One region of the Pseudomonas sp. 9Ag genome, then DNA from elsewhere that is predicted to be linked to it. Evidence: predicted binding sites of a transcription regulator. Region 1 holds the regulator's gene; each other region holds the start of a gene.
What was found. The regulator sigma-54, encoded in region 1, starts transcription at its own class of promoters, with help from an activator protein. The targets are predictions, from matches to a motif close to ANTGGCATNNANNTTGCTNT.

Region 1 (9,578 bases):
CGCCACTCTGCTGCTGATCGCACTGCTTCTGGTCGCGATCGGCTACTGGAACGTTCGCCCTGAGAGCTTTATGCAGGAGGCGCCGATAACCCAGGGCATAGAATCGCCCATTGACTTCTACGTCACCAATTCACGCACAGTCCAATACCAGCCGGACGGCAAGCGTAACTATGAGCTGACTGCGGAAAAGGTAGAGCATATCAAGGCCAGCGATGTCAGCTTACTGACCCGCCCGGACCTGCGCTCCTTTCGCGGTTCCGAGCTGCCGTGGCATGTCACCAGTGAACGCGGCGAGGTCGGCCCGCAAGGCAAGGAAGTTGAGTTGATCGATAACGTCAAGGTCGAACGCAACGATGCCAAGGGGCGCCCGACCATCATCACTACCAGCCGGATGACCGTCCTTCCCGAGAAGGATTATGCCGAGACTAGGCAACCCGTTAGAATCGTCGCCGCAAACGGTGTGACGACCGCTACGGGCATGAAAGCGTATCTAGACGAAGGCAGGATGCTCCTGCTATCCAACGTAAGAGGCCAGCATGAGCTGCGTTAAGACCCTCCCCCTCCTGATCGGTTTAGGCATTTTTTTACTTGGCGCGAACGCCCACGCACTTCCCGAGGATCGCAACCAGCCTATCCGTGTTCAGGCCGATACCGCTGAGCTGGACGACCGGCAAGGCGTAGCCGTGTACCGCGGCGACGTGGTCATTAGCCAGGGAACAATGAAGATCACAGGCGACACTGTGACCATCACTCAGAACCAGAATGGCGATGTCGAGGTGTTCACCTCCATCGGCAAACCGGCCTACTACGAACAGAAACCGGCTGCAGACAAGGAGATCGTCAAGGCTTACGGCCTAACGATTCAGTATTTTGCCGCGAACGAACGCATCGTCCTGATCGACCAGGCCAAGGTCGTCCAGGAAGGCAATACCTTCGAAGGCGAGAAGATCGTCTATGACACCCAGCGACAGATCGTCAATGCTGGTCGCGCCACCAATGCCGATGTCACCACACCCCGCCCACGCGTGGACATGGTTATCCAGCCTCGCAAGAAAGAGCCGGCAACGGAGCAGCCCGAGTAATGGCGATTCTCAAGGCCCAGCATTTAGCGAAGAGCTACAAGAGCCGTCAGGTCGTACGTGATGTCAGCCTGTCGATCGAAAGCGGACAGATCGTCGGACTGCTGGGGCCTAACGGCGCCGGCAAAACCACTTGCTTCTACATGATCGTTGGATTGGTCAAAGCCGATCAGGGCCGTATACTGATCGACGACCAAGATGTGACGCACCTCCCCATGCATGGCCGTGCACGCGCGGGCATTGGTTACCTACCGCAGGAAGCATCGATCTTTCGCAAGCTTTCGGTCTCTGACAACATCATGGCCATCCTGGAGACGCGCAAGGACCTTGACCGCAACGGTCGCCAACAGGCCCTGGAAGGTCTGCTGCAGGAATTTCACATCCATCACATCCGCGACAGTCTCGGCATGAGCCTATCGGGTGGCGAACGGCGCCGCGTTGAAATTGCCCGCGCCCTGGCCACGGCGCCCAAGTTCATCCTGCTCGATGAACCCTTTGCCGGCGTTGATCCGATTTCGGTCGGCGACATCAAGCAGATCATCCATCATCTCAAGGCCAAGGGCATCGGCGTCCTAATCACCGATCACAACGTCCGCGAAACTCTGGATATCTGTGAAACCGCCTATATCGTGAATGACGGCCAGTTGATCGCCGAGGGCGATGCAGAGACCATCCTCGCCAACCAACTGGTGAAGGAAGTCTATCTGGGGCACGAATTCCGACTTTGATAGCGGTTTTTTCTGCTCTACGCAGCTACAGGGCTAGGCAAAGGCTTCGTTGCCAGGCATATAATTTGCTTACATCGGCGCGCGGCGCCAGCGAAATCGGAACAGGCGCGGTTGCGCCGGCAAACAAGGTTCGAAGTCCTCTGCCATGAAACCATCGCTAGTCCTGAAGATGGGCCAGCAGCTGACGATGACACCGCAGCTGCAACAAGCCATACGATTGCTCCAGCTATCCACACTCGATCTTCAGCAGGAGATTCAGGAGGCGCTGGATTCCAACCCCATGCTCGAGCGCGAAGAAGACGGAGAAGATTTCGATAACTCCGACCCGATGGCCGAGTCGATCGAAAAGAAAAGCGAAAGCCCGACAACCGACTCGCCCGAGCACAACGAGCCCGATAATCATTACGAGGAGCCCATCAACACGGTGGAGAACCTCGAGGACGGCGATTGGGGCGATCGTATCCCTAACGAGCTTCCAGTCGACACCGCCTGGGAAGACATCTACCAAACCAGCGCCAGCAGCCTGCCGAGCAACGACGATGATGAATGGGATTTCACTACCCGCACATCATCAGGGGAAAGCCTGCAAAGCCACTTGCTCTGGCAGCTCAACCTCGCACCGATGAGCGACACCGACCGTCTCATAGCAGCCACCCTGATCGACTGCATCAACCCCCAGGGTTATCTCGACGAGACGCTCGAGGAAGTCCTCGAGTCGTTTGACCCGGAACTTGAAATCGAACTCGATGAGGTCGAAGTGGTGCTGCGCCGCATCCAGCAGTTCGAGCCCGCTGGCATCGGCGCGCGCGACTTGCGCGAATGCCTGCTGCTGCAGCTTCGCCAGCTCCCCGAGCGTACCGAGTGGCTAAGCGAAGCGGTGCGCTTGGTCAGCGATCACCTGGATACTCTTGGCGCGCGCGACTACAGCCTGCTGATGCGTCGCATGAAGCTCAAAGAAGACGAGCTGCGCCAGATCATCGACTTGATCCAGACCCTCAACCCGCGCCCAGGCTCGCAGATCGAAGCAGGCGAGCCTGAGTATGTCGTGCCTGACGTAATCGTGCGCAAGCACAATGGCCGCTGGTTGGTCGAACTGAATCAGGAGGCGATGCCGCGCCTGCGGGTGAACGCTCAGTATGCCGGGTTCGTCAAACGTGCCGACTCGAGCGCCGACAACACCTTCATGCGCAACCAGCTTCAAGAAGCCCGCTGGTTCATCAAAAGCCTGCTCAGCCGCAACGAAACGCTGATGAAAGTGGCCACCCAGATCGTCGAACACCAGCGTGGCTTTTTCGAACATGGCGACGAAGCCATGAAACCACTGGTGTTGCACGATATCGCCGAAGCGGTGGGCATGCATGAGTCGACGATCTCACGGGTCACCACGCAGAAGTTCATGCACACGCCCCGCGGTATCTACGAACTCAAATACTTCTTCTCGAGCCATGTGAGCACTGCTGAAGGTGGCGAGTGCTCGTCCACCGCCATTCGCGCAATCATCAAGAAACTGGTGGCCGCGGAAAACCAGAAAAAGCCATTGAGCGACAGCAAGATCGCTGGTCTACTGGAGGCACAAGGGATTCAAGTTGCGCGCCGCACCGTAGCCAAGTACCGCGAGTCACTCGGGATCGCCCCCTCAAGCGAGCGCAAGCGGTTGATGTAGCACCAGGCGACCTGGTGGATTTGTTCCGGCGACGGGTGTTCAGCCCGTCAATTCGCACGTGGCAATAGGAGATGCAGTATGCAAGTCAACATCACTGGCCTTCACCTTGAAATCACTGAAGCCCTGCGTGACTACGTCGAGGAGAAATTCGAGCGGATAGAACGCCATTTCGACCGCATCATTGCCGTACAAGTCATCCTTCAAGTCGAAAAACTCAGGCAAAAGGCCGAGGCCACGCTGCACGTAGCGGGGCGAGAGGTCGTTGCCAATGCCGAGCATGAGGATATGTACGCAGCAATCGACTTGCTTGCCGACAAACTCGATCGGCAATTGATCAAACATAAAGAAAAGCAGCTCGACCACCATCAGGGCGCCCTGGCTCGCTGACCCATCATGATCCGTATTGAAAACATACTGACCCCCGGACGCGCCCTGGTTGGCGTTCCGGGCGGCAGCAAAAAGCGCGTTCTGGAACAGATTGCCAAGGTTCTCGGCGCGGACCTGCCCGATATAGACAGCCAAGCGATTTTCGAAAGCTTCATCGCCCGGGAAAAACTTGGCTCTACCGGCTTCGGCAACGGCATCGCAATACCGCACTGCCGTATGCCTGGCTGCACATCACCGCTCAGTGCAGTGTTGAAGCTCGATACACCGGTGGACTTCGACGCCATCGACGGCGCGCCTGTCGACCTCTTGTTTGTATTGTTGGTGCCGGAGGCAGCCACCGACGAACATCTCGAGCTGCTTCGTCAGATTGCAAGCATGCTGGATCGCGAAGAAGTTCGTGACCGGCTGCGCCGGGCCACGTCGGGTCATGAGCTATACCAGGCCGTGGTCGACATCCAGAACGGTCACTAGGGCGCAGCAACCCTCCATCGCCCATCGCTGAGTGAGGAAAAAGACGTGCCCCCTATCTGCCTGCACACAACCTGCTGCGGCTACGCGCAGCAATCTCCTCGTGGCCGAGCTCGGCCTATCGGCGCTGCTCGATGCGCCTGATCATCGTCAGTGGGCGCTCTGGGTCCGGCAAAAGCACTGCCTTGGACGTACTTGAGGACAATGGTTTCTACTGCATCGACAACCTTCCCGCCGGCCTTCTACCAGAGCTGGCGGAAAGGGCCCTGTTGCACACAGAGTTGCTGCAGCCCCAAGTCGCAGTGTCGATCGACGCGCGCAACCTGCCGAGTCAGCTGAAACGTTTCCCCGAGCTGCTCGAGGACGTCCGTGCCCGCTACATCCAATGCGATGTGCTTTATCTAGATGCGGCGGACGATACGCTGCTGAAACGCTTTTCGGAGACGCGTCGGCGGCACCCGCTGACCAATCAGAACCGCTCCCTGGCCGAAGCTATCCGTGACGAAGAATTGCTTCTAGCGCCCATCATCGATCATGCCGACCTGAAGATCGACACCACACACCTGAATCTCTATCAGCTACGAGACACGCTAAAGCTGCGCCTGCTGAACAAGCCTGAACCGGGTACCGCTTTTCTCTTCGAGTCCTTCGGTTTCAAGCGAGGCATGCCTGTCGATGCCGACTTGGTGTTTGATGTGCGCTGTTTGCCTAACCCTTACTGGAAAGCCGATCTGCGCGATTTTTCCGGACTGGACCAGCTCGTGATCGACTATCTCGCCGGGCAGGCGGACGTAGAGGAAATGTTTCAGGACATCCTTGCCTACCTGAGCAAATGGCTTCCGCGCTTCGCTGCCAGCAACCGCGCCTATGTCACTGTCGCCATTGGCTGTACCGGTGGGCACCACCGTTCGGTGTATCTGGCCGAGCGGCTGGGCCAAGCGCTGCGCGAACCTCTGAAGAACGTCCAGGTCCGGCATCGCGACCTGGCTTAGGAACCCACATGCCTTCGTGCGAAGTTACCATCATCAACAAGCTTGGCCTGCATGCCCGAGCGGCAGCGAAGTTCGTCGGAGTTGCCAATCAGTTTCCCTGTGACATTCGGGTCGGTCGCAGCCCTGCAAGCAGGGTGGACGGCAAAAGCATCATGGCAGTCATGATGCTTGCCGCCAGCAAAGGCACCACGCTGCACCTGCACACCCAGGGCGACCAGGAGCACGAAGCGCTTGCAGCGCTGATCGCCTTGATCGAAGACTATTTCGAGGAAGGTGAATAACGCTGCTAGCGCGGCCGCTACTTCGAGCCAGATACCTGCCGGCATCTCCTAGTTATTACCTTGTCGCTCTGCATGCCGCTTGCAGCTAATTGCTACTGCCCCGCCACTTTCATTCGCTCGATCAATACCGACCCGGTGTGAATGCTACTGCGCCGTTCAACATCACAACCCACCGCAACGATCTGGCGGAACATGTCTCGCAGGTTGCCCGCAATGGTGACTTCCTGCACAGGAAACTGGATTTCGCCGTTCTCAACCCAGAAGCCGCCAGCACCACGCGAATAGTCCCCGGTCACCAGATTCAAGCCCTGTCCCATCAGCTCGGTGACCAACAACCCGCGGCCCATACGGCGGATAAGCTCAGCCTGGTCCTCGTTACCCTGGGTAACGAACAGGTTATGCACCCCGCCCGCATTGGCGGTGCTGGGCATGCCCAGCTTGCGGCCTGAATAGGTACCCAGCACATAAGAGACCAGCTGGCCATTTTCGACAAACGGCTTGGCATAGGTCGCCAAGCCATCGCTGTCATATGCCGAGCTGGCCAGACCACGTGGCAGAAGCGGTCGCTCGTCCAGATTGAGCCATTCAGGAAACAATACCTCCCCCAGCGCGCCTTCCAGATAGGACGACTGCCGATAGAGATTGCCTCCAGAAATCGCCGCAAGGAAGTGCCCGAAAACCCCCGTAGCAAGCTCTGCAGAAAACAGCACCGGCACATCGCAGGTCGGTACGGGACGCGCGCCCAAGCGGCGAACGGCACGCTCGGCAGCACGCCGACCAATCGACTCCGCAGAGGCCAAGTCACCTGATACCCGGGAGACATCGTAGTGATAATCCCGCTGCATCTGCCCATCGGACTCGGCAATCATCACGCAGCTAAGGCTGTGACGCGAACTGCAGTAAGCCCCGATGAAGCCATTGCTATTGCCATAACCGCGGCAGCCCTGATGCGTGCTCAGGCTGGTACCGTCGGCATTGAGAATGCGTTTGTCCGTGGCGAAGGCCGACGCCTCGCAGCTGAGCGCGAGTTCGATTGCTTGGTCGGGGGCGATCTGCCAGGGATGATAAAGGTCCAAATCCGGCACATCTTGAGCCATCAGTGCCGGGTCGGCGAGCCCGGCAAATTCGTCGGCCGACGCATGTTTGGCAATCGCCAGCGCCGCAGCCACGGTTTCGCGAACCGCTTCGTCGCCGCTGCCGGTGGTGCTCGCCGACCCTTTGCGCTGGCCGACGTAAAGCGTGATACCGAAGCCCTGATCGCGATTGAATTCGACTGTTTCCACTTCCCGCTGACGAACCGTCGTCGACAGACCCTGCTCCATCGAGACCGAGACTTCACAGGCACTGGCCCCTTGTCGGCTGGCCTCTTCTAGGATTTTCGCGACCTGTTCACGCAAGCCTGGCAACGCGTGCGGACCGATACCCTCGACTTCATTCATACATACTCCAACGCTGATTCGATCAAGTTGCAGCCAGCTGTGCTCGGCTGAGCCCCGTCGCCAGGCTGCTGTTATCATGGCGGCATTACCTACTGGACCAGCCCCATGTCTGATATTTCCGATCTCGACGGTTTCGAGGAAAAAAGCAAAACCCAGGTCAAGCGCGAACTGCATGCTCTCCAGGATCTGGGTGAACGCCTTACTACCCTCAAACCCGATGTGCTAGACCGTCTGCCGCTTACCGATGCACTGCGCAAAGCACTCGCTGACTCGTCAAAACACACCGCGCATATCGCGCGCAAACGCCATCTGCAATACATCGGCAAGCTGATGCGTGATCAAGATGTCGACGCCATTCTCGCCCTGGTTGATCAACTCGATGCCTCGACCCGCCAGTACAACGAGCGCTTCCACGCTTTGGAGCGCTGGCGAGACCGCTTGATCGCGGGCAACGACGAGACCCTCGAAGCCTTCCTCACCGAATATCCTGAAACTGACCGTCAGCACCTGCGCAGCCTCATCCGTCATGCCCAGCACGAAGCGGCGCGAAACAAACCGCCGGCGGCCAGCCGCAAGATTTTCAAATACATCCGCGAGCTGGACGAAACCCAACGAGGCTTGCGCTAACCGATAGCGCAGGTCTACTCGCGTCCAGCACGGCGCTTCAGGCCCCGGTTCCTCCGACTGTGATCCCATCGATTTTCACAGTCGGCTGGCCTACACCGACCGGTACCGACTGGCCGTCTTTTCCGCAGGTACCGACGCCGCTGTCCAGCGCCAGATCGTTACCCACCATTGAAACCCTGTTCATGACCTCCGGTCCGTTGCCGATCAGGGTCGCGCCCTTCACCGGCGCGGTAATCTTGCCGTCCTCGATCAGGTACGCCTCGCTGGTCGAAAACACGAACTTGCCGCTGGTGATGTCCACCTGCCCGCCGCCAAGACTCGCGCAGTAGATGCCCTTCTTGACCGAACGAATGATCTCCTCGGGGTCGCTTTCGCCCGCCAGCATGTAGGTGTTGGTCATCCGCGGCATGGGCAGATGTGCATAGGACTCGCGACGCCCGTTTCCGGTAGGGGCAACCCCCATCAAGCGCGCGTTGAGCTTGTCCTGGATATACCCCTTGAGTATTCCGTTCTCGATCAGCGTGGTGCACTGGGTCGGCGTGCCTTCATCGTCGACGCTCAGCGAGCCACGACGATTGGCCAGCGTGCCGTCATCGACGATGGTGCACAACTTGGACGCAACCTGCTGGCCCATCCGGCCGCTATAGGCCGAACTGCCCTTGCGATTGAAGTCGCCTTCCAGCCCATGTCCGACCGCCTCGTGCAGCAAGACCCCGGACCAGCCGGGTGCCAACACCACCGGCAGTGTGCCGGCGGGAGCAGCAATGGCTTCCAGATTCACCAGTGCCTGACGCAGGGCCTCACGGGCATAGCCCATCGCCCGATCCTCGCTGAGGAAATACTCATAACCGGTACGGCCGCCACCGCCCTGGCCGCCGCGCTCGCGACGCCCGTTCTGCTCGACGATGACACTGACATTGAAGCGCACCAGGGGTCTTATGTCGGCTGCCATACCGCCGTCCAGACCGGCCACCAGAATATGCTCCCAGACACCCGCCAGGCTCACCGTGACTTGCTTGATACGCGGATCCAGGGCCCGAGTGGCAACGTCGATCCGCTTGAGCAGCTCGACCTTTTCCGCCCGACCAAGTCCGTCCAGCGGATTATCCTGACCGTACAGCGGCGAAAAAGCGGCTTTGGACAGGACCTTGACGCGCCCCTGCTCACCGCTTCTGGCGATTGATCGCGCCGCCTCGGCGGCTTGCCGTAGCGCTTCAGTGGTGATTGCATTGCTGTAGGCGAAACCGGTCTTCTCGCCGGAGAGCGCGCGAACACCCACGCCCTGCTCAAGATGGAAGCCACCCTCCTTCACGATTCCATCTTCCAGCACCCAGGATTCGGTGACCTGATCCTGGAAATAAAGATCGGCGGCGTCGATGCCTGGGCCCGCCAATTCGCCAAGCAACTCGGGCAGATCATCGAGAGCCAGCCCGCCGGGGGTCAGCAAACGCTCGGTGACAGGTAACAACAGTTCACTCATATCTACTCCAAAGTCCCCGAAACGATACGGGGCGCGGTAAAACGACGATGATCCACCACCGGCATACGTTGACGCGTCGCCGCCTGCTCAGCTGTGTCTCGTCCGACAACCAACGTCGCCTCGCCGACAGCTTGCTCGCTTATCACACGCCCCCAATAATCCACGATAGACGAATGGCCATGGGTCAACCGTCCGCCCGGGTGTTCGCCACCCTGCGCTGCCGCCAGCATATAGCATTGCGTCTCGATAGCCCGCGCACGCAACAACATCTCCCAATGCGCCTGGCCAGTAACGGTGGTGAACGCCGATGGCACACTGATCAGCTCGGCCCCGGCCAGACGCAGGGCCGTATACAGCTCGGCAAAACGCAAGTCGTAACAGACACTCATGCCCAGCCGACCGAACGGCGTATCGACCACCACCAGGCGATCGCC
Region 2 (9,578 bases), 2.3 Mb from region 1:
GCGCTTCGGCGGTCGCTCGTTCGGCGTGTTGCTGATGAAACTCCGACCGGCCCATGTCTGCTCCTCAAGCTGAGCGGGCGATTCTAAACGACAAGCGCAGTTGGCGCCTGATCGCTTGGTAAAGCCGCTGTGCCGCGCTAGGCTCGCGATTCCGTCGTTTAACGAGTTCGAATCATGCCGCGGTCTGTGAACTTCAAGGACAAGATTTCCCGTCAGCGGCCTTATGGGCGCGTCGAGCCGGGTCTCAAAGCCTCCGAAGGTGATCTGTCATTGGTCATCGACCAGCTTGAGAGCGACCGCGGTCGCATTATCAACTCCGCCGCTGTGCGGCGTTTACAGCAGAAGACTCAGGTCTTCCCGCTGGAGCGCAACGCAGCGGTGCGCAGCCGTTTGACCCACTCACTCGAAGTCCAGCAGACGGGTCGCTTCATTGTGCGCACCTTGTACAAACAGCTCGGTGAGCGGGCGACGCAATACGGCCTGGATGGGTTGGAAGGTGCGCTGGAAAGCCTCGTTGAAATGACGTGCCTGATGCACGACATCGGCAACCCACCGTTTGGGCACTTTGGCGAGTTTGCCATTGGCGAGTGGTTCAAGCGGAACCTGAACACGCTGTTCGACGCCGCTGTCCCCAACGGTGAAGGCAATAGCGAATTGCGCAGTCGTATGCTGCTCGACCTCGAACAGTTCGAAGGCAACGCTCAGGCGATTCGCTTAGTCGTTAGCCTGCTACGGCTTAACCTGACCTACACACAGACGGCGGGCCTGCTGAAATACGTGCGCGCCGCTTATGCGCCCAAGCCGGCCAAGGGATCACCCGGCGCCTATCTGTTGAAGAAGCCAGGCTTCTACCTTTCAGAGGAATTTTTTGTCGACGATCTGCAGGCCGCGTTGGGCCTACAACCTGGCACGCGTCACCCGGTGGCCTACATCATGGAGGCGGCCGATGATATCGCTTATTGCCTTGCCGATATCGAAGACTCGGTGGAGAAGGGCATCTTCACCATTGAGCAGTTGTCACAGCTGCTGATCGACAAGTTCTCCGAGCACGGCTCGCCCGACGAGCCGATCGCGAATACCGGCCGCAGCTTTCGCAGCATGGTCGAGTACGCCCAGGCGCGTGCTGCCAAAGAGACGATCAACAAGGTTGGCGAATTCTTCATCTGGCTGCGGGTGAATATGGTCCACCCGCTGGTGCAGCACGCCGCGCAGCAATTTATCGAGCATATCGAGGCGGTCTACGACGGCACGCTGGACCGCGCGCTGCTGGAAGACGCAAGTCTGCCAAACGCCATTGTGCAGACCTTCAAGGATGTCGCGATGGATCACGTGTTCTGTCACCGCGAAGTAGAAACCTTGCAGTTGCAGGGCTACCGAATCCTCCAGGGGCTGCTGGACGCCTACGCGCCGCTGCTGGCCGTCGCTCCGGAGACCTTCCGGGCATTGACGGAAGGCGTTTGCCGTAGCGAGCCGCACCTGCAAATGCTCGCCCGGCGCCTGCCCAGTCAGCTGATCAAGGCCTATCACGAGTCGCTGAAAGCGCATCCTGAGGGAAGTGAAGACCAGGCGTTGTGGGACTTCTACTACCGCTGCCGCATGCTTCAGGACTTCGTCAGCGGTCTGACCGATCAGCTGGCGCAGGACGAATACCGCACGCTCTTTGCTTTGTAACCTCGATGGCTGTCGTCCTCGCCTGGCTCGCCAGCTCCGACGGACATCCGCTGCGCTAAAATCGCTCGCGCCGCCGTTTCGTTGGTACACCACTTGCATTTGTCTGGTGCGTGCGGTTGGAACGTGGCCCCTAAATGGCGCAACGATCTGCCGCTGAGCCAGGCGGGATTGAGCCTAAGTGTCTGAAAATAAACGCTTTGGTTTGTCGGGGATGAAAATCTCACAAGTCCGCCGCGACAGTCGATAGCAAACCTCTGCTCACCCGTGACGCATCTTGGTGCGTGCAATGGGGGCGGTTTGCTGTTTTGGTGCGCTTACCATAGGACGTAGTAGATGGATAACCCAAGCAGTGCGGTAGAAGTGCTGATTCACGGTGCCAACACCCTGTTCATCCTGATGGGCGCGGTGATGGTCCTGGCAATGCATGCCGGTTTTGCCTTTCTGGAGGTCGGCACCGTACGCCTGAAAAATCAGGTCAATGCGCTGTCGAAAATCATCGCCGATTTTGCCGTCTCGACATTGGCGTATTTCTTCATCGGCTACTGGGTTGCGTATGGCGTGACCTTTCTGCAGCCGGCCGACCGGCTGGTCGCGGAGAACGGCTATTCATTGGTCAAGTTCTTCTTCCTGCTGACGTTCGCCGCTGCAATACCCGCGATCATCTCCGGCGGCATCGCCGAGCGCGCCAAATTCGGGCCACAGCTCTGCGCCACCTTGTTGATCGTTGCGTTCATCTATCCGTTCTTTGAAGGCATGATGTGGAACGGCAACTTTGGCGTTCAGGCTTGGCTGGAAGCGCAGTTTGGTGCGCCGTTCCATGATTTCGCCGGTTCGGTAGTGGTGCACGGTATGGGTGGCTGGTTGGCGTTCGGCGCAGTAATTCTTCTTGGCCGCCGTAATGGTCGATACCGTGACGGCCGTTTGGTGGCCTTCGCGCCCTCGAACATTCCGTTCCTTGCGCTGGGATCGTGGATTCTCATCGTCGGCTGGTTCGGCTTCAACGTGATGAGCGCCCAGACGCTTGAGGGCGTCAGCGGGCTGGTGGCGATCAACTCGCTGATGGCCATGGTTGGAGGAACGGCGGCAGCATGGGCGGTCGGCCGCAACGACCCGGGCTTTCTGCATAACGGGCCCTTGGCTGGGCTGGTTGCAGTCTGTGCAGGATCAGATCTGATGCACCCAATCGGTGCGCTGGCTACGGGCATAGTAGCTGGCGCCCTGTTTGTCTGGGCATTCACTGCGGCGCAGGCCAAATGGAAGATCGACGATGTGCTCGGTGTCTGGCCATTGCACGGCCTCTGCGGCGTCTGGGGCGGGCTGGCTTGTGGAATCTTTGGTCAGCAGGCGCTGGGTGGGCTGGGCGGCATCAGCATCATCAGCCAGGTGATCGGCACAGGTCTCGGCGTGCTGGTTGCGCTGGTTGGCGGCTTTCTCGTCTATGGCGTGCTAAAGGCAGCGGTCGGCATTCGCCTGAGTCACGAAGATGAGTTCAATGGTGCGGACTTGTCCATTCACCGGATCGGTGCCCTGAGCCACGATTAAGGGCAACCATGCCGGCCGCGCCGCCGCCGCCGCGGCCGGCTGTTGCTGAAGCAGAGCTCGTTTTCGCAGCAGGACACAGGCTGCTTCAGTCGACCGTACGGGTATGGTCCGCATAAGCGCGCATGAACAGGCCAACGCAATCCTCGACATGCCGCTTGCCGTCTTCGGCGTCCAGTCGCTCGGCATAGCCGATCAGCAGACGAAAGTGTGCGGCGCCTTTGATCAACGAACAAAAATGTTCCGCGGCGCGCATCGGCTCGGGCACATCCAGCAACTGGCGGCGGTGCGCCTGGTCTAGCAACTGCTCCAGATCGAACAGCAGCTTCTGTGGGCCTGCATCGAAGAACATCCGCGACAACGTTGGGTTCTGCGCCGCCATTGCCACCATCAGCCGGTGCAGACCGATGGATTCGGGGCTGATGACCAGCTCGTGAAAAGCCTGGGCAATATTTAGCAGGACCGAGCGGAATTCACGCCCATCCTCCAGCACGAACAGCCGGCGCGGCAGACGCGTTTCGCAGGTTGCCTTTACCGCTGCGCCGAATAGCGCCTCCTTGTCCTTGAAGTGGCTGTACAGCGTGAGCTTCGACACGCCGGCTTCGGCGGCGATGGCGTCCATGCTGCTGCCTTCATAGCCATTGCCGAGAAACAGGGTTTGGGCAGCCGCAAGGATTGCCTCGCGCTTGGCGGGGTCCTTTGGACGGCCTGGGCCGGACGGTGCGGGTGAGCTGTCGGTCATGGGTGTTTTTAATACTAGACTGGTGAGTTCGGTATTTTTACTATACCGCGCAGTATAAGTATTAGAACCCACCTTGCGACAGAGAGAGATTCGACGTGTTCCGACATGCCTTGCCCTTCCTCGGTGCTTTTGGTTTCGCCTTGCTAGCCGGTTGCGGCAATGGTGAACCCGAGCAGCTCTCTACGCGGCCCGTGATGGTGGTCCAGCCGCAGCCCGCCAGTGAAGCCTTCGAAAGCTATCCGGGGGAGGTGCATGCACGCTACGAGCCCGAGCTGGCGTTTCGTATCGGCGGCAAGGTCACCGAGCGGATGGTCGAAGCCGGGGAGCGGGTGCGCAAGGATCAGCCATTGGCCAAGCTTGACCCGCAGGACGTGCGGCTGCAGCTCGAGGGCATCCGTGCTCAGGTGGCGGCGGCTGAAGCCAACCTGCGGGTCGCCCGTGCCGAGCATGAGCGCTACAAGACCTTGATGGATCGCCAGCTGGTCAGCCGCTCGCAATTCGACTCTTCTGAAAATGCCTACCGCTCCGCGCAGGCGCGCTTGCAGCAAGTGCGCGCGGAATTCGATGTGGCCAACAACCAGGTCGGCTACGCCATCTTGCGCGCAACGCACGAAGGCGTGATTGCCCAACGCCGGGTCGAGGTGGGGCAGGTGGTTGGCGCCGGCCAGACGGCCTTCGTCTTGGCTGCCGATGGCGAGCGCGAGGTAGCGATCAATCTGCCGGAACAGGCGCTGGATCGCTACTCGGTTGGCCAGCCGGTATCGGTGGAAATCTGGTCGCAGCCGGGCAAAGCCTACGCCGGCCACATTCGCGAACTGTCGCCGGCTGCCGACCCGCAGTCGCGCACCTACTCGGCGCGTGTCGCCTTCGACGACGCCAAGGTGCCTGCCGAGCTTGGCCAGAGCGCGCTGGTGTCAATCCGCAGCAATGGCGAGGTGCCCTTGGCGGTGCCGCTTTCGGCGGTCACCGCCGAGCAGGGCAAGGCTTACGTCTGGCGGGTCAAGGAGGACGCCACGCTGGAGCGCGTTGCCGTGCAGACAGGGGCCTTTGGTGATTCTTCTGTGCCCATCCTCAAGGGGCTGCAGGCCGACGACTGGGTTGTCCTCGCCGGTGTTCAGATGCTCCACGAGAATCAGTCGGTGAGGGCGGTCGATCGTGACAACCGTCCGGTCGAGCTGGCGACGCAGGAGTAATCAGGATGCGCTTCAATCTCTCCGCATGGGCGTTGGGCAACCGGCAGATCGTTGTCTATCTGATGCTGCTGATGGCCGTGGTAGGTGCCCTGTCGTACAGCAAGCTTGGTCAAAGTGAAGACCCGCCCTTTACCTTCAAGGCGATGGTGATTCAGACCCAGTGGCCCGGCGCCACTGCAGAGGAGGTTTCGCAGCAGGTCACCGAACGCATCGAAAAAAAGCTGATGGAAACGGGTGAATACGAGCGCATCGTGTCCTTTTCACGGCCCGGCGAATCCAACGTGACGTTTATGGCACGCGATTCGATGCGCTCCGAGCAGATACCGGATCTCTGGTACCAGATCCGTAAAAAGATTGGTGACATTCGCCATACCTTGCCTGCCGGTGTGCAAGGTCCTTTTTTCAATGACGAGTTTGGCACGACCTTCGGCAACATCTACGCGCTGACTGGCTCAGGCTTCGATTACGCCGTGCTGAAGGATTATGCCGACCGCATTCAGTTGCAGCTACAGCGAGTGAAGAATGTCGGCAAGGTCGAGCTGATCGGGCTGCAGGACGAAAAGATCTGGATCGAGCTTTCCAACGTCAAGCTGGCCAATCTGGGCGTGCCGCTGGAGGCCGTCAAACAGGCTCTTGAGGCTCAGAACACGGTGATGTCGGCAGGCTTTGTGGAGACGCCCAGTGACCGCGTACAGCTTCGCGTCACCGGCAGCTTCGACACGGTAAAACAGATTCGGGACTTCCCCATCCGGGTGGCCGGTAGCACCTTCCGCATCGGCGATGTGGCCGAGGTCTACCGCGGCTTCAACGACCCGCCGGCGCCACGCATGCGCTACATGGGCGAACCTGCGATCGGGCTGGCCGTGTCGATGAAGTCCGGCGGCGACATCCTTGTGCTCGGCGAGGCGCTGCAGACCGAATTCGCACGCTTGCAACAGGAGCTGCCGGCAGGCATGCAGCTGCGCAAGGTGTCCGACCAGCCAGCGGCAGTGAAGACCGGTGTCGGCGAGTTCGTGCAGGTGCTGATCGAGGCCCTGATCATCGTGCTGCTGGTGAGCTTCTTCTCGCTGGGCGTGCGTACGGGGCTGGTGGTCGCGCTGTCGATTCCGCTGGTGCTGGCGATGACCTTCGCGACCATGCATTACCTGGACATCGGTCTGCACAAGATTTCCCTCGGTGCGCTGGTGCTGGCGCTGGGCCTGATGGTGGACGACGCGATCATCGCCGTGGAAATGATGGCGATCAAAATGGAGCAGGGCTTCGACCGGCTCAAGGCCGCGAGTTATGCCTGGACCAGTACGGCCTTTCCGATGCTCACCGGTACGCTGATCACCGCCGCGGGCTTTCTACCGATTGCCACCGCGCAGTCCAGCACGGGCGAATACACCCGTTCGATCTTTCAGGTGGTGACCATCGCCCTGATCGCCTCCTGGATCGCCGCCGTAGTGTTCGTGCCCTTGTTGGGCGAGAAGCTGCTGCCCGATCTGGCCAAGCGTCATGCGCAAAAGCATGGCGGCAGCGATCAGGGTCACGACCCGTATTCGACGCCGTTCTATCAGCGTGTGCGGCGGGTGATCCACTGGTGTGTGCAGCGGCGCAAGACGGTTATCGTCCTGACGTTGCTGGCGTTCGTCGGCGCGATCGGCTTGTTCCGCATCGTGCCGCAGCAGTTCTTTCCCGCCTCCGGCCGGCTGGAGCTGATGGTCGATCTGAAGCTGGCCGAAGGCGCGTCGCTCAAGGCCACCGAAGCCGAGGTGCATCGCCTTGAGGAAATGCTCAAGGACCGCGCCGGCATCGATAATTACGTGGCCTATGTCGGCAGCGGGTCGCCGCGCTTCTACTTGCCGCTGGATCAGCAGTTGCCGGCCACCAGCTTCGCCCAGATCGTGGTACTGGCTGAAAGCATCGAGGAGCGTGAAGCCTTGCGTAGCTGGCTGATCGAGCGACTGCGCGATGATTTCCCGACCTTGCGCGGTCGTGTCAGCCGTCTTGAGAACGGTCCGCCCGTGGGCTATCCGGTGCAGTTCCGGGTCACCGGCGAGCATATCGATGTGGTGCGCAAGCTCGCACGCCAGGTTGCGGCAAAGGTGCGCGAGAACCCCTATGTGGCGAACGTCCATCTCGACTGGCAGGAGCCGAGCAAGGTGGTCTGGCTGAACGTGGATCAGGACCGTGCCCGTGCGCTGGGCGTCAGTACGGTGGAACTCTCGAACTTCCTCAAACGCACCTTTACCGGCACTACGGCGAGCCAGTTCCGCGAAGACAATGAGCTGATCGAAATTCTGATCCGCGGGACAGAGCGCGAACGCGAAACCTTGTCGATGTTGCCGAGCTTGGCGATTCCCACCGCCAGCGGCCGCAGCGTGCCCTTGTCGCAGGTCGCCACTCTGGAATACGGCTTCGAAGAGGGGGTCATCTGGCATCGTAACCGCATGCCAACGGTGACGGTGCGTGCCGACATCTACGGGGACCAGCAGCCAGCCTCGCTGGTGAAGCAGATCGAGCCGACCCTGAGCGATGTGCGCGCTGCGCTGCCCAGCGGCTACCTGCTGGAGGTCGGCGGAACGGTAGAGGACTCCAGTCGTGGTCAGGCCTCGGTGAACGCCGGGATGCCGCTGTTCGTGATTGTCGTGGTCAGCCTGCTGATGCTGCAGCTCAAGAGCTTCTCACGCTCGGCAATGGTGTTTCTCACCGCGCCGCTGGGGTTGATTGGTGTAGCGCTGTTCCTGCTGCTGTTCGGCAAGCCTTTCGGCTTCGTGGCGATGCTCGGCACTATTGCGCTGTCGGGCATGATCATGCGCAACTCGGTAATTCTGGTGGATCAGATTGAGCAGGACATCGGCGCCGGGCAGGATCGCTTCAATGCCATCATCGATGCCACCGTGCGGCGCTTCCGGCCCATCGTGTTGACGGCGCTGGCGTCCGTGCTGGCGATGATTCCGCTGTCACGCAGCGTGTTCTTCGGTCCGATGGCGGTGGCAATCATGGGCGGGCTGATCGTTGCGACCGCGCTGACGTTGCTGTTCCTGCCAGCGCTCTACGCGGCGTGGTTCAGGGTCAAGGAAACGGCTCAGCGCTGATCAGAAGCCCGGTAAGCTGGCGTCTCTAGACGCCGGCCGCCTGCAGCAACTGTTCCGCTGAGGCCTTAGCCAGCAGCGCCTGGTCGCCGGGGCCCTCGATGTGCGCCATGCTCAGTGCGCCTTCGATAAGAAACTGCAGCTGGCGAGCGAGTTGCTCCGGCTGGGGTGCGTCGAGCGCCTCCAGCAGCTCGCACAGATGGCGCTGAAATTGCGCTTTGTATCCCGCGGCGCGTTGATGGATCGGGTGTTCTCGATCCTGATATTCGGCCGCCGCATTGATGAACAGACAGCCACAGAACGCGGTCGGGCTGTGGATCATGTTGTTCAACCCATCAAACACGCTTAACAGCGCCTTGCGCGGCGGTAACGCCTGCCGCGCTTCCCGCAAACGCTCAAGCATCGGCAGCTGGCGCGCCTCCAGTACCGCCAGGATCAGTTCGTCCTTCGATTTGAAGTGCTTATACAGGGTCATCTTGGCCACGCCCGATTCGCTGAGAATCCGGTCGATGCCGGTGGCGTGGTAGCCCTCTGTGTAGAACAGCCGCTCGGCGGTGGCGAGCAGCAGGTCGCGTTTGTTGGTTGCCATGTGGATCTCCTCGGCCGGCCATTATGCGGGAGCGGTTCTGTTCGCTCCAATCCTCCTCAAGGCAGTACAAGCGCTTGCAGTGTACAGACAGGTCTGTCTACTATCCAGTCGTGCTTCGGCGCTTACGCCTGCCGCTGGCATTTGCCGGGCGTGATCGTTCTCCGTTTTTGCCTGATGAAGGAGTCTGAGCCATGCGTGTTCTCAAGAGCCTGGCGGTGTCATTGATGCTTCTGTCCGGCGCGCTGCCGGCCGCGGAGTTGCGCTTCAGCCTGATCCGAACCGGGCAGACCACATCCAGCGGCGAATACGCCTGGCGTGACGGCCATTGGGTGGCACCCGAAAAGATCGATCATATAGCCGTAATGGTCGAGCACGGCGGCAAGCGTCTGCTGTTCGGTAGTGGCCTTGGCCGGCAGATCGACGCCCAGCTAGACGGCGCAATTCCCTGGCGCGTTAAGCGCTACAGCGAGGTGCAGCCGGTGCGTGACCAGCTCGAGAAAGATGGCCTGGCGGTAGATCAAGTGGTGTTGGGCTGCGCGCGCTGGAGTCACGCCTCCGGCCTGGCCGATTTCCCTGAACTGTCGGTGCTCGCAAGCCCGGAGAGCATCCACTACGCACAAAATGCAACGCCGCCAGCGGTCATTCCGGGACAGTTTTCCCACGGGGTCAGGTGGCAGCCGCTTCGCTTCGAGCGCCGCGCTGTTTACGGGTTCGAGAAAAGTCTCGATCTGTTTGGCGACGAACGGTTGGTTCTGGTGAAACTGGCA
Region 3 (9,578 bases), 1.6 Mb from region 1:
TTCGTCCGGCGCTCAGACCAAGCAGAACCTGTTCACTGCCGACCTGCACCAACACCAGCCGCTCGCGAGGGCCAAGCGCATGACTGGAGATCAGCTTGATCGCCTGATTGCTGCGCGGGTTCAGTTGCTGCATCCGGCGCAGCAGCCAGGCAAGCAGGAAGATCAGCCCGATGACCAGCAGCAGGCCAAGCAGCAACTTGGTCATCTGCGTGCCCATGCCGCTGCTGCTCATGCTTGCCGCAGGCTCGGCGGCCATCGCTGGCAACGCCAGGAACAACAAAGGAAAGGCCAGGCAGCGCATGTCAGCGCAACTTCTTGATGCGTTCGCTCGGACTGATCACGTCAGTCAGACGAATGCCGAATTTTTCGTTCACGACCACTACTTCGCCGTGGGCAATCAGCGTGCCGTTGACCAGTACATCCAGTGGCTCGCCGGCCAGGCGGTCCAGCTCGACCACCGAACCCTGATTGAGCTGCAACAGGTTCCGAATGCTGATTTCGGTACTGCCGACCTCCATGGAGATCGATACCGGGATATCCAGGATAACGTCCAGGTTAGGGCCTTCCAGACCAGCGGGCACCGCGGCCGCCTTGGGACTGCTGCCGAACTCCTCCAGCGGCGCACGAGGCGGCGCTGGCGCTGCCGCCGGCCCCTGATTCAGCAAGGCATCGATGTCATCCTGATTGGCGTCACCGGCCTCAGCCAGCGCCGAAGCCCATTCATCCGCCAGTGCCTGCTCGTCGGCGGAAGTGTTTTCGTGTTCGTCTGCCATCGCTAATCCTCGACCGGCGGGTAATTGAATAAAGACTGAATCAACGTGGTCGCAATACGGATTCGAGCACTTGCAGGGCCAGGTTGCCCTTGTGCGCACCCAGCTTGACCTTGAACGCCGGCATGCCATTGGCGCGCATGATCATGTCTTCGGGCATTTCCACCGGGATCACGTCGCCCGGCTGCATGTTGAGAATCTCGCGCAGCTTGAGCTGACGCCGCACCACCGTCGCACTGAGCGGCACATTCACATCGAGCACGTCCTCGCGCAGCGCGTTGACCCAGCGCTCGTCTTGATCGCTGACATCGGACTGAAAACCGGCGTCGAGCATCTCGCGGATCGGCTCGATCATCGAGTACGGCATTGTGACGTGGAAATCGCCGCCGCCGCTTTCAAGCTCGATATGAAACGTCGACACCACCACCACTTCGCTGGGGCTGACAATGTTGGCCAGTGCCGGATTCACTTCCGAATGCACGTACTCGAAGTTCACGTCGAGCACTGCGTGCCAGGCTTCCTTGAGGTCGACAAAGGCCTGATCCAGCACCATTCGCACCACCCGCAATTCGGTGGGGGTGAATTCCCGGCCCTCGATCTTGGCGTGCCGACCGTCACCACCAAAGAAATTATCCACCAGCTTGAACACCAGCTTGGCGTCGAGGATGAACAGCGACGTACCACGCAAAGGCTTGATCTTTACTAGGTTGAGGCTGGTCGGTACATACAGCGAGTGTATGTATTCACCAAACTTCATCACCTGCACGCCGCCGACCGAAACATCCGCCGAACGGCGCAGCAGGTTGAACATGCTGATGCGTGTGTAGCGGGCAAAACGTTCGTTGATCATCTCCAGGGTGGGCATGCGTCCGCGAACGATGCGGTCCTGGCTGGTCAGGTCGTAACTCTTGATGCTGCCCGGTTCGGAATCGCTTTCGGTATCGACCAGACCGTCGTCAACTCCGTGCAGGAGCGCGTCGATCTCGTCTTGCGAGAGCAGGTCTTGAACAGCCATCTGGAACGACCCCTATTGCAATACGAAGTTGGTGAACAGCACTTGCTCGACCGCAAGCTTGCCGATTTCCTTCTGCGCCAGCTCCTGAACGCTGGCGGTCGCCTGCTGACGCAGCATTTCCTGGCCCACCGGCGTCGCCAGGCTGGCAAAGTCCTGACTGGAGAACAACATAACCAGTTGATTGCGTAACAAGGGCATGTGTTCCTTCAATCCGTCGAGGGCTGCCTGATCGCGCGACATCAGCGCAACACTGACTTGCATGTAGCGTTGACGCCCACCGGCATTGGTGAAGTTGACAATGAAAGCCGGCGCCAGCACTTCGTAGATCGCCGCCTGGCGCTGGGGCGCGGCATCCTCGCTTGCAGCCTCGTCCGCCGGCTTGTCTGCCTCACCTTTAGACATGAAGTACAAGGTAGCGCCGACCGACACCCCGACAGCCAGCAGCAATCCGAGGACGATCATGATGATCAGTTTGAGCTTGCCCTTCCCTTCGGTCGCAGCCGCAGGACTCGGGACGTCCGGAGGTCCTTGTTTCTTTGCCATGCCAAATATCCGTCATCACAAGTGTTATCACTCGCCTCATCACGATGCGAGCAACTGCTGTGCCAAAGTATCGACTAGCGAACAGGCAGCGTAAACGATTGCCATGCTGCGTCCTCTTTTTGCAGACGAATAGTCGGAACCGCAATCAGCGCGGGCAAAAAAAACCGGGCTAGAAGCCCGGTTCCGGTCAGCCTGTGGTGGTCACGCGTAGTAATCCACCAAGCCGCGGTCGCCACCGGCACGTGCGGAGCTGATTTCCATGCTGCCTTGCACGACCTCATCTTCCCCTGCAGTCGATACACCGGCGACGCCTCGGTCTCGCGACTCGCCGCCGCTGCCGTCACCGCGCCACCCTCGGGACTGGTCAGAGACGTTTACGTCCATCGTCATCCCCTGCTGGGTGAACATATCGCGCAATCGCTGCATCTGCCCTTCCAGCGCATCGCGTACGCCAGCGTGCGGACTGAGGAAGGTTACCTGGGTCTGATCCTTGGTCATGTCGATACGGACCTCCATGCGGCCCAACTCGGCGGGATCAAGCTGGATCTCGGCCGACTTGAGGTTCTGGCTCGACAACCACATGACCCGATCCACCACCGCTTCACTCCAGCCAGACTGCTGCATCTGTACCGGTTGGCCCGGCACCATTGGCGGCTTGAGTATCTGCTGCATCTGGTTTTGCTGCGCGATCGCCTGGGTCAGGGGGTTCAGACGATTGATCGCGGCTTCGCTGGCGTTTGCGCGGCTTTCTTTGGGCGCTTCCAGTTGCTCGAGTAGCTCGGCGAAGCCTTCTTCTGGTGAGCTTTCGTCAGCCTCGTCGACCAGCTTTTCACCCAACAGGCTCGTCGAGACTGCCTCCTTGGCGTCCAACGTGGGCTCTTCGGCCGGAGCGAGGCTCGCCACTACAGGGCTCTTCTGAGCGGTGGATTGAATGTCCAGCGTCCGCTGCCCAGCCAGCACCGTTTCGCCATCTGCCGGAACATCCTCTGCAACCGCTTGTGGCTGCGCCAGACCAACCAAAAACTCACTGCCGGTCAACGGCGGCTCTTCGACCACCGCTTCCGTGCTGACCTCACCCTGCCCGCCCATGCCGAACAGCAGCAACGGATCAAGCTCGGCTTCGGCGGTCGGAACGCTGTCATCGACCGTCTCGAGACTGGCCGGCAAATCGTTGCCGGTTTCGTTCGCGACCGGCTTTTCGACGCCACTGGCCTTGTCGGTTTCCTGACTCGGCTCCTCGCCGGCGGCCTTGTTTCGGACTGGCTTCGCCGACGCACCTTGCGCCTCGGCAGGCTTGCCCTGACGCTCTTTTGCGTACACGTTAGCGAAGCTGGAAGCCTCATCCCGACTGGACTGTGGAGCAGGCTTGGGGGATATGCCCGCCGACTTGGCGGCGGCAGTCGGGGCCTTGATATTGAGCAACAGATCGGGGGAAACGGCCATGGATCTTTCCGCTGGGAGTGGGGACGTGTAGATGCCTAAGCAAACTCCGGGCCAGCCAGCACGAGGTGATGAGTCAAAGGCAACTTAGCGAACCGCAGCGGATCTGCCGGTACAGGCGTTGATCAGGCAGGTCCGCTCCAACGCTGGCGTTCGGCCCGATAGAGAATGCGCACAATGGCAAATTCGCGCTCTATGCGCTCGATCAACGCTGGCGCCTCGTCGAGCTGCTCGCGTCTGGCGGTTTCCTCCATCTCGCGACAAAGTTCTGCCAGCAGCGCGGCGCCCATATTGCTGCAGCTCCCTTTGAAACTGTGCGCAGCCTGGCGCAGGCTCTCTGCTTGGCCGCTCCGGCAGGCCGCCTGTAACAGACGCAGTCGCTCTTCCGAATCGACGAGAAAAGTATCCAGCAGCACCGGGTACTCCGCTTCCATCACTTCCTGAAGGGTTCCCAGCACGCTGTTGTCGAGATGTTCGGCCACGGAGATGCTCCTGGCTGTAAACGGCGGATTATGCATGACCGACCCAATGAAACTCTACGTTGAGCACCTTGCCATCAGGCTGCCAATAAAAGCGCTCGCTTAACTGGCGAATCATACGCAGGCCTCGCCCACCCAGCTGCTCGCTGCAGTACTGCTGATTCAGCGCACGCTGCACATCGAAGCCCGGACCACTGTCGCGGACAGTGATGCGCAGATATCCGCTGCCCCCTTCAGACTTGACGGTCAACTCGATGGACACGAACCCTTCGTCAAGCGCTTCCAGGCGTCGCTGACGCTCCCGGTAATAGCTGGCGAAGCCTTCCGCATCGCTTTTGATCGATGAATCGAGCAACAGCACCCCATGCTCCATGGCATTGGAATAAAGCTCGCTCAACACTGTGAAAATTGTTCCTACCCGATAGCGCAAGGGTGAAATCTGCAGCAGCAGCTGCATCGTCATAGGCAAAGGGTCGGCCGTGCGCAGGCTGTCAGGCCGCAACTCGAAGCAGGTCGTCCAGTCCCGCGGACGCAACTCCCGACTTCCTAACGGATAGACATGGGAAAGGTGGGCTGCAGTCTCCTCCGACTCGGCCAACATGCTCACTTCGACGAGGCTCAGGTCGTCAAGTATTTGACCATGGAAGGCCTGCAGTGCTTCCTGTACGTCGTCGAACAGTGTCGCCGGGTTGCGGTTGGCCTCAATCACTGCAAGCAACCGCTGTTCGCCAAACAGCTGATCGTCAGCGTTGCGGCTCTCCAGCAACCCGTCTGACAACAGCAACAAGCGATCACCCATCGCCAAGGGGAGTGTCTCGAAGCTGTCATCGAATGACGACGCTTCACGCACGCCCAAGGGCAGATGCCTGGACCGCAAAGGCAACCAATCGCCGTCCGCCTTGAGCAGATAACCGTCGGGCAAACCACCGTTCCACACACGCAGGATCCCCTGCTCGAGGTTGATGTCGAGAAAGGTCGCGCAGCAAAACATTTCCACCGGCAGGATCAGTTTCAACTTGGCGTTGATATCGCGAAGGATCTGGTTGCTCGAATAGCCCTTGGCAGTCATCCCGTAAAAGGTTTCTGCCAACGGCATGGCGCCTACCGCGGCCGGCAGACCATGGCCGGTGAAGTCGCCGAGCAGCACGAACATCCTGCCGGCAGGCGCTTGAGCAGCCAGTAAAAGATCGCCATTGAACAGTGCTCGAGGAGACTGCCGGTAACGAATGTTAGGAGCGTTCAGGCAGCCGGCGTGGGCGACCTTGTCGAAAATCGCCTTCGCCGCTCGTTGCTCGTCGAGCAATTGCTGGTTGCGGCGCCCGATGAGATCGCGCTGCTCCAGGACAGTCGCCTGCAATCGCCGCAAGCGGTGCATGGCCTGGATCTTCGCTTCCAGAATGATCGGGTTGTACGGCTTGGCGATAAAGTCATCGCCGCCCGCCTCAAGACAGCGAACCAGCGCTTCGTTCTCGGTCAGCGAAGTGAGAAAGATGATCGGGACCAGTTCATTGCCAGCCAGCCGCTTGATCTGTTGTGCCGCTTCGAAGCCGTCCATCACTGGCATCAACGCATCCATCAACACCAGCTGCGGACGTTCGCGCTCGAACAGGCTGATCGCCTCGGCGCCATTGGCCGCGGTGGTCACTCGATGGCCCTGGCGGCGAACGATGGCCGCCAACAGCATGCGGTCGGCCGCACCATCCTCGGCAATGAGTATGGAGAGCCGACCAGGCATCAGGCTATTGCGAACAATTGTTCGAAGTTGGAAACCGCAAGAACTTTGCGCACATCAGGGTTGCAGTTGACCAAACGAATATCGGCTTTTTCGCTGCCGCCGTGATCACGCAGCAAGAGCAACATGCCCAGAGCAGAGCTGTCGAGATAAGTCGCGCCGTCGAGGTCGACCACATAGCGTCGGGGCGAGCTCCCGGCATTCTGATAGGCGTCCCGAAAGGCCTGGTGGGTGTTGAAATCGAAGCGCCCCTGAATCGTAATGGTCAGCTCCTGTCCATCTGCCGATAGCTGTGAACTGATGGTCATCTAGCACTCCTGTTTCGAACGAGGTCGTGACCTTTCGCCACGGCTGTCGTTATTGCTGGGTTGGTGCCGGCCCGCCGATTGGCGCCTCGTCCAACGACTGCAGCTTCAGTTCCAGCCGCACTGTTGTAAAGAAGCTGGTGAAGATTTAGCACCCAAAGTCCGGCACAGCAAGCTTCAATCGGGTTTGGGGCGGCTGGACAGTCGCTGGGAAAACTCGTCCAGCAGCTTTTGCTCTCGCTTGTCCGCTGCGGTCCTCGCCTCCTGCAGGTAGCGTTCGACCAGTTTACGCAGACCGTCGAGCCGCGCTCGCCGCTGCTGCCATTGCTCGCGCAGCTTGTCGAGGTTGTTGCGGTGCCAATCCAGGCTGCGCTGCTGTTGTCCGATAGCCGACTCGAGCTGAGAGAGAAAGCGCTGGTAGTTCATCAGCCATTGGCCGGACACGCCTTGGCTGCCTTGGGCCATCCACTGCTGCTGGTAATCGGCAAAGTATTGCCGTAACTCGCCCAGTTTGGCTTCGGCCTGTGCGACTTGCGTCTGGCCTTGTCCAAACAGCTTCGCAGCCTCTCGCTCGGCACACTCGGCCATATCGATCACCGGCGCCAGGCGCGCCGCTCGGCTGGCCGGCAAGGTTTAGCCTGCTGCCTTGGGATTGAATACGCTGGCCAGCAGCGCTTCGCTCTGGGCCAGGTGTTCGGCCTCGTTCAGGCCCTGCCGGAGGTAGCGAACCATCTCCGCCTGCCGGGCGATGGCGAGGTCGGTTTCCGGATCACCACCAGGCACATAGGCGCCGACACTGATCAGATCCCGGCTTTGCTGAAAGCGCGACCAGAGTTGCTTGAAGCGCTGGGCATTGCGCATATGCTCGGCGCTGACTACCTGCGGCATGACCCGACTGATCGAGGCCTCGATGTCGATGGCGGGGTAATGCCCCTCCTCAGCCAAGCGGCGAGAAAGCACAAAATGGCCGTCGAGCACACCGCGCGCCGCATCGGCGATCGGATCTTGCTGGTCGTCCCCCTCAGACAAGACGGTATAGAACGCCGTGATCGAGCCACCGCCCTCTTCCGCGTTGCCCGCGCGCTCCACCAGGCTTGGCAGCTTGGCAAACACCGACGGCGGGTAACCCTTGGTCGCGGGCGGCTCGCCGATGGCCAGGGCGATCTCGCGCTGGGCCTGGGCGAAGCGGGTCAGCGAGTCCATCAACAACAGCACGTTTTTGCCTTTGTCGCGGAAATACTCGGCGATGCGCGTGCAGTACATGGCGGCGCGCAGGCGCATCAAGGGTGCATCGTCCGCCGGCGAAGCCACCACCACCGAACGCTTGATGCTTTCTTCGGTGAGGATGTTCTCGATGAATTCCTTCACTTCCCGACCACGCTCGCCGATAAGCCCGACAACGATGATGTCGGCCTCGGTAAAGCGCGTCATCATGCCCAGCAGGACCGATTTACCAACGCCGGTGCCGGCAAAAAGGCCAAGACGCTGGCCACGGCCCACGGTGAGCAGGCCATTGATGCTGCGGATCCCCACGTCCAGCGGGTCGCTGATCGGATGACGCTTGAGCGGGTTGATCACCGGGCCATCCATCGGCACCCAGTCTTCGGCCTTCATCCCGCCCTTTCCATCCAATGCACGCCCTGCTCCGTCCAGCACGCGGCCAAGCATCGAGGTTCCCATCGGCAGGCGTCCGGTGTTGGCCAGCGGCACGACGCGGGCCCCCGGTGCAATGCCAGCGAGGCTGCCCACCGGCATCAGGTAGAGTTTGCCGCCGGAAAAGCCCATGACCTCTGCCTCGACCTGGGTCGGATGGTAGCTGTCCTCGTTGATCACCAGGCAGCGGCTGCCAACAGCCGCGCGCAAGCCTTCGGCTTCCAGCGTCAGCCCAACCATACGCAACAACCGACCCTCGAGGATCGGTTGGCTGGGAAGCTTGATCGCCTCGCCGTAGGTTTCGAAGCGCTTGGCGAAGCTGGTGCGCTCAAGACGCATCGGGATTGTCCAGGCCTGGATCCAGATTCAGGTGCAAGTCAGCCTCGGGTGGACTGGTGGCGTTCTCGCGCTGCTGTTCGAACAACTGCTTGATAGCCTGCCCCAGGCGGGTCTCGATACTGGCGTCGATGCGGCTTTGCTCGGTTTCGATGCGGCAGCCGCCGGGCAGCAGATCACTGTCTTCTACGATTTTCCAGGTCTCTTCGTGGCGCTCGCGCAGCGCTTTCACCAGATCGAAATCTTGCGGGTTGATGTAGATGCGCACGTTGCTGGCGCCCATCGGCAGCAATTTGAGTGCTTCGCGCAGCACTTGGCGGATCTGGCTGGAATCGATCAGCAGGTCGCGTTGAATCACTTCGCGGGCCAGCTGACTGACCAGCGTGACCATGGCGTGTTCAAGGTTGCGATCCTGGTCGGCGATGGGTTCGAGCAGCTGCGTCATCAACTTTTCCAAACTATCCAGCTTGGGCGTAAGCGCCGCCTCGGCCTCCTGCTTGGCTTTGAGCTGACCGGCGTGAAACCCGTCCTTCTCGCCAGTACTGAAACCTTCGTTGTACGCCTCCTGACGGATTGCCTCGAGCTCGTCGAGCGTCAGCGGTTTGACTTCCTCGACCGGCACGTCTTCGCTGCGTGACAAGTTCTCGTCTTCGACCGGCTCCTCGTCAATCTCTGGGTCTTCCGGCTCGGCACCCAGAGGGTCGAAGCTCGGCAAGGCCCAGCGATCAAACACGTTGACGTCTTTCGCGCGGATTACGTCGCTGGGGTTTTCCTTGGACATACGGCTCGCTTAGACCTAGAGCATTTCTTCACCGCCCTTGCCACCGAGCACGATTTCTCCGGCTTCGGCCATGCGACGGGCAATGGTGAGGATTTCTTTCTGAGCGCCTTCGACTTCGCTGACACGCACCGGCCCTTTGGCTTCCAGGTCGTCACGCAGCAGTTCGCCGGCACGTTTGGACATGTTCTTGAAGATCTTTTCCTTGATGGCGTCATCGGCGCCCTTGAGCGCCAGCACCAGCACATCCGAGGATACTTCACGCAACAGCACCTGGATGCCCCGGTCGTCGACATCGGCGAGGTTGTCGAAGACGAACATCAGGTCCTCGATCTGCGACGAGAGGTCCTCATCCACATCGCGAATGGCGTCCATCAGCTGGCCTTCGACCGAGCTGTCGAGGTAGTTCATGATGTCCGCCGCGCGCTTGACGCCGCCCAGCGTCGCCCGCGTGGTATTGGCGTTGCCGGAGAACTGTTTCTCCAGGATCAGGTTCAGCTCCTTCAGCGCCGCCGGCTGCACGGTGT

Region 2: ALTERO38_RS13595 (ammonium transporter) is a predicted target of sigma-54. The motif match lies at 1,752-1,771, and genes of this name have one in related genera.
Region 3: ALTERO38_RS09950 (flagellar hook-length control protein FliK) is a predicted target of sigma-54. The motif match lies at 3,808-3,827, and genes of this name have one in related genera.

The regions. Positions count from the first base shown of each region.
Region 1 is NZ_LR733836.1:673,234-682,811, reverse strand. It holds gene lptC (LPS export ABC transporter periplasmic protein LptC) at 1-550, shown strand, start outside; gene lptA (lipopolysaccharide transport periplasmic protein LptA) at 537-1,082, shown strand; gene lptB (LPS export ABC transporter ATP-binding protein) at 1,082-1,807, shown strand; gene ALTERO38_RS03085 (RNA polymerase factor sigma-54) at 1,953-3,470, shown strand; gene hpf (ribosome hibernation-promoting factor, HPF/YfiA family) at 3,549-3,857, shown strand; gene ptsN (PTS IIA-like nitrogen regulatory protein PtsN) at 3,864-4,328, shown strand; gene rapZ (RNase adapter RapZ) at 4,460-5,317, shown strand; gene ALTERO38_RS03065 (HPr family phosphocarrier protein) at 5,326-5,598, shown strand; gene pmbA (metalloprotease PmbA) at 5,691-7,037, opposite strand; gene yjgA (ribosome biogenesis factor YjgA) at 7,143-7,664, shown strand; gene tldD (metalloprotease TldD) at 7,702-9,144, opposite strand; gene ALTERO38_RS03045 (carbon-nitrogen hydrolase family protein) at 9,147-9,578, opposite strand, start outside.
Region 2 is NZ_LR733836.1:3,011,441-3,021,018, reverse strand. It holds gene ALTERO38_RS13605 (hypothetical protein) at 1-55, opposite strand, end outside; gene dgt (dGTPase) at 175-1,671, shown strand; gene ALTERO38_RS13595 (ammonium transporter) at 2,005-3,213, shown strand; gene ALTERO38_RS13590 (TetR/AcrR family transcriptional regulator) at 3,299-3,952, opposite strand; gene ALTERO38_RS13585 (efflux RND transporter periplasmic adaptor subunit) at 4,048-5,145, shown strand; gene ALTERO38_RS13580 (efflux RND transporter permease subunit) at 5,151-8,225, shown strand; gene ALTERO38_RS13575 (TetR/AcrR family transcriptional regulator) at 8,251-8,811, opposite strand; gene ALTERO38_RS13570 (Zn-dependent hydrolase) at 9,003-9,578, shown strand, end outside.
Region 3 is NZ_LR733836.1:2,236,783-2,246,360, forward strand. It holds gene fliO (flagellar biosynthetic protein FliO) at 1-301, opposite strand, end outside; gene fliN (flagellar motor switch protein FliN) at 303-773, opposite strand; gene fliM (flagellar motor switch protein FliM) at 814-1,785, opposite strand; gene fliL (flagellar basal body-associated protein FliL) at 1,798-2,328, opposite strand; gene ALTERO38_RS09950 (flagellar hook-length control protein FliK) at 2,530-3,771, opposite strand; gene ALTERO38_RS09955 (Hpt domain-containing protein) at 3,894-4,202, opposite strand; gene ALTERO38_RS09960 (fused response regulator/phosphatase) at 4,279-5,982, opposite strand; gene ALTERO38_RS09965 (STAS domain-containing protein) at 5,982-6,287, opposite strand; gene fliJ (flagellar export protein FliJ) at 6,462-6,914, opposite strand; gene fliI (flagellar protein export ATPase FliI) at 6,918-8,276, opposite strand; gene fliH (flagellar assembly protein FliH) at 8,266-9,054, opposite strand; gene fliG (flagellar motor switch protein FliG) at 9,070-9,578, opposite strand, start outside.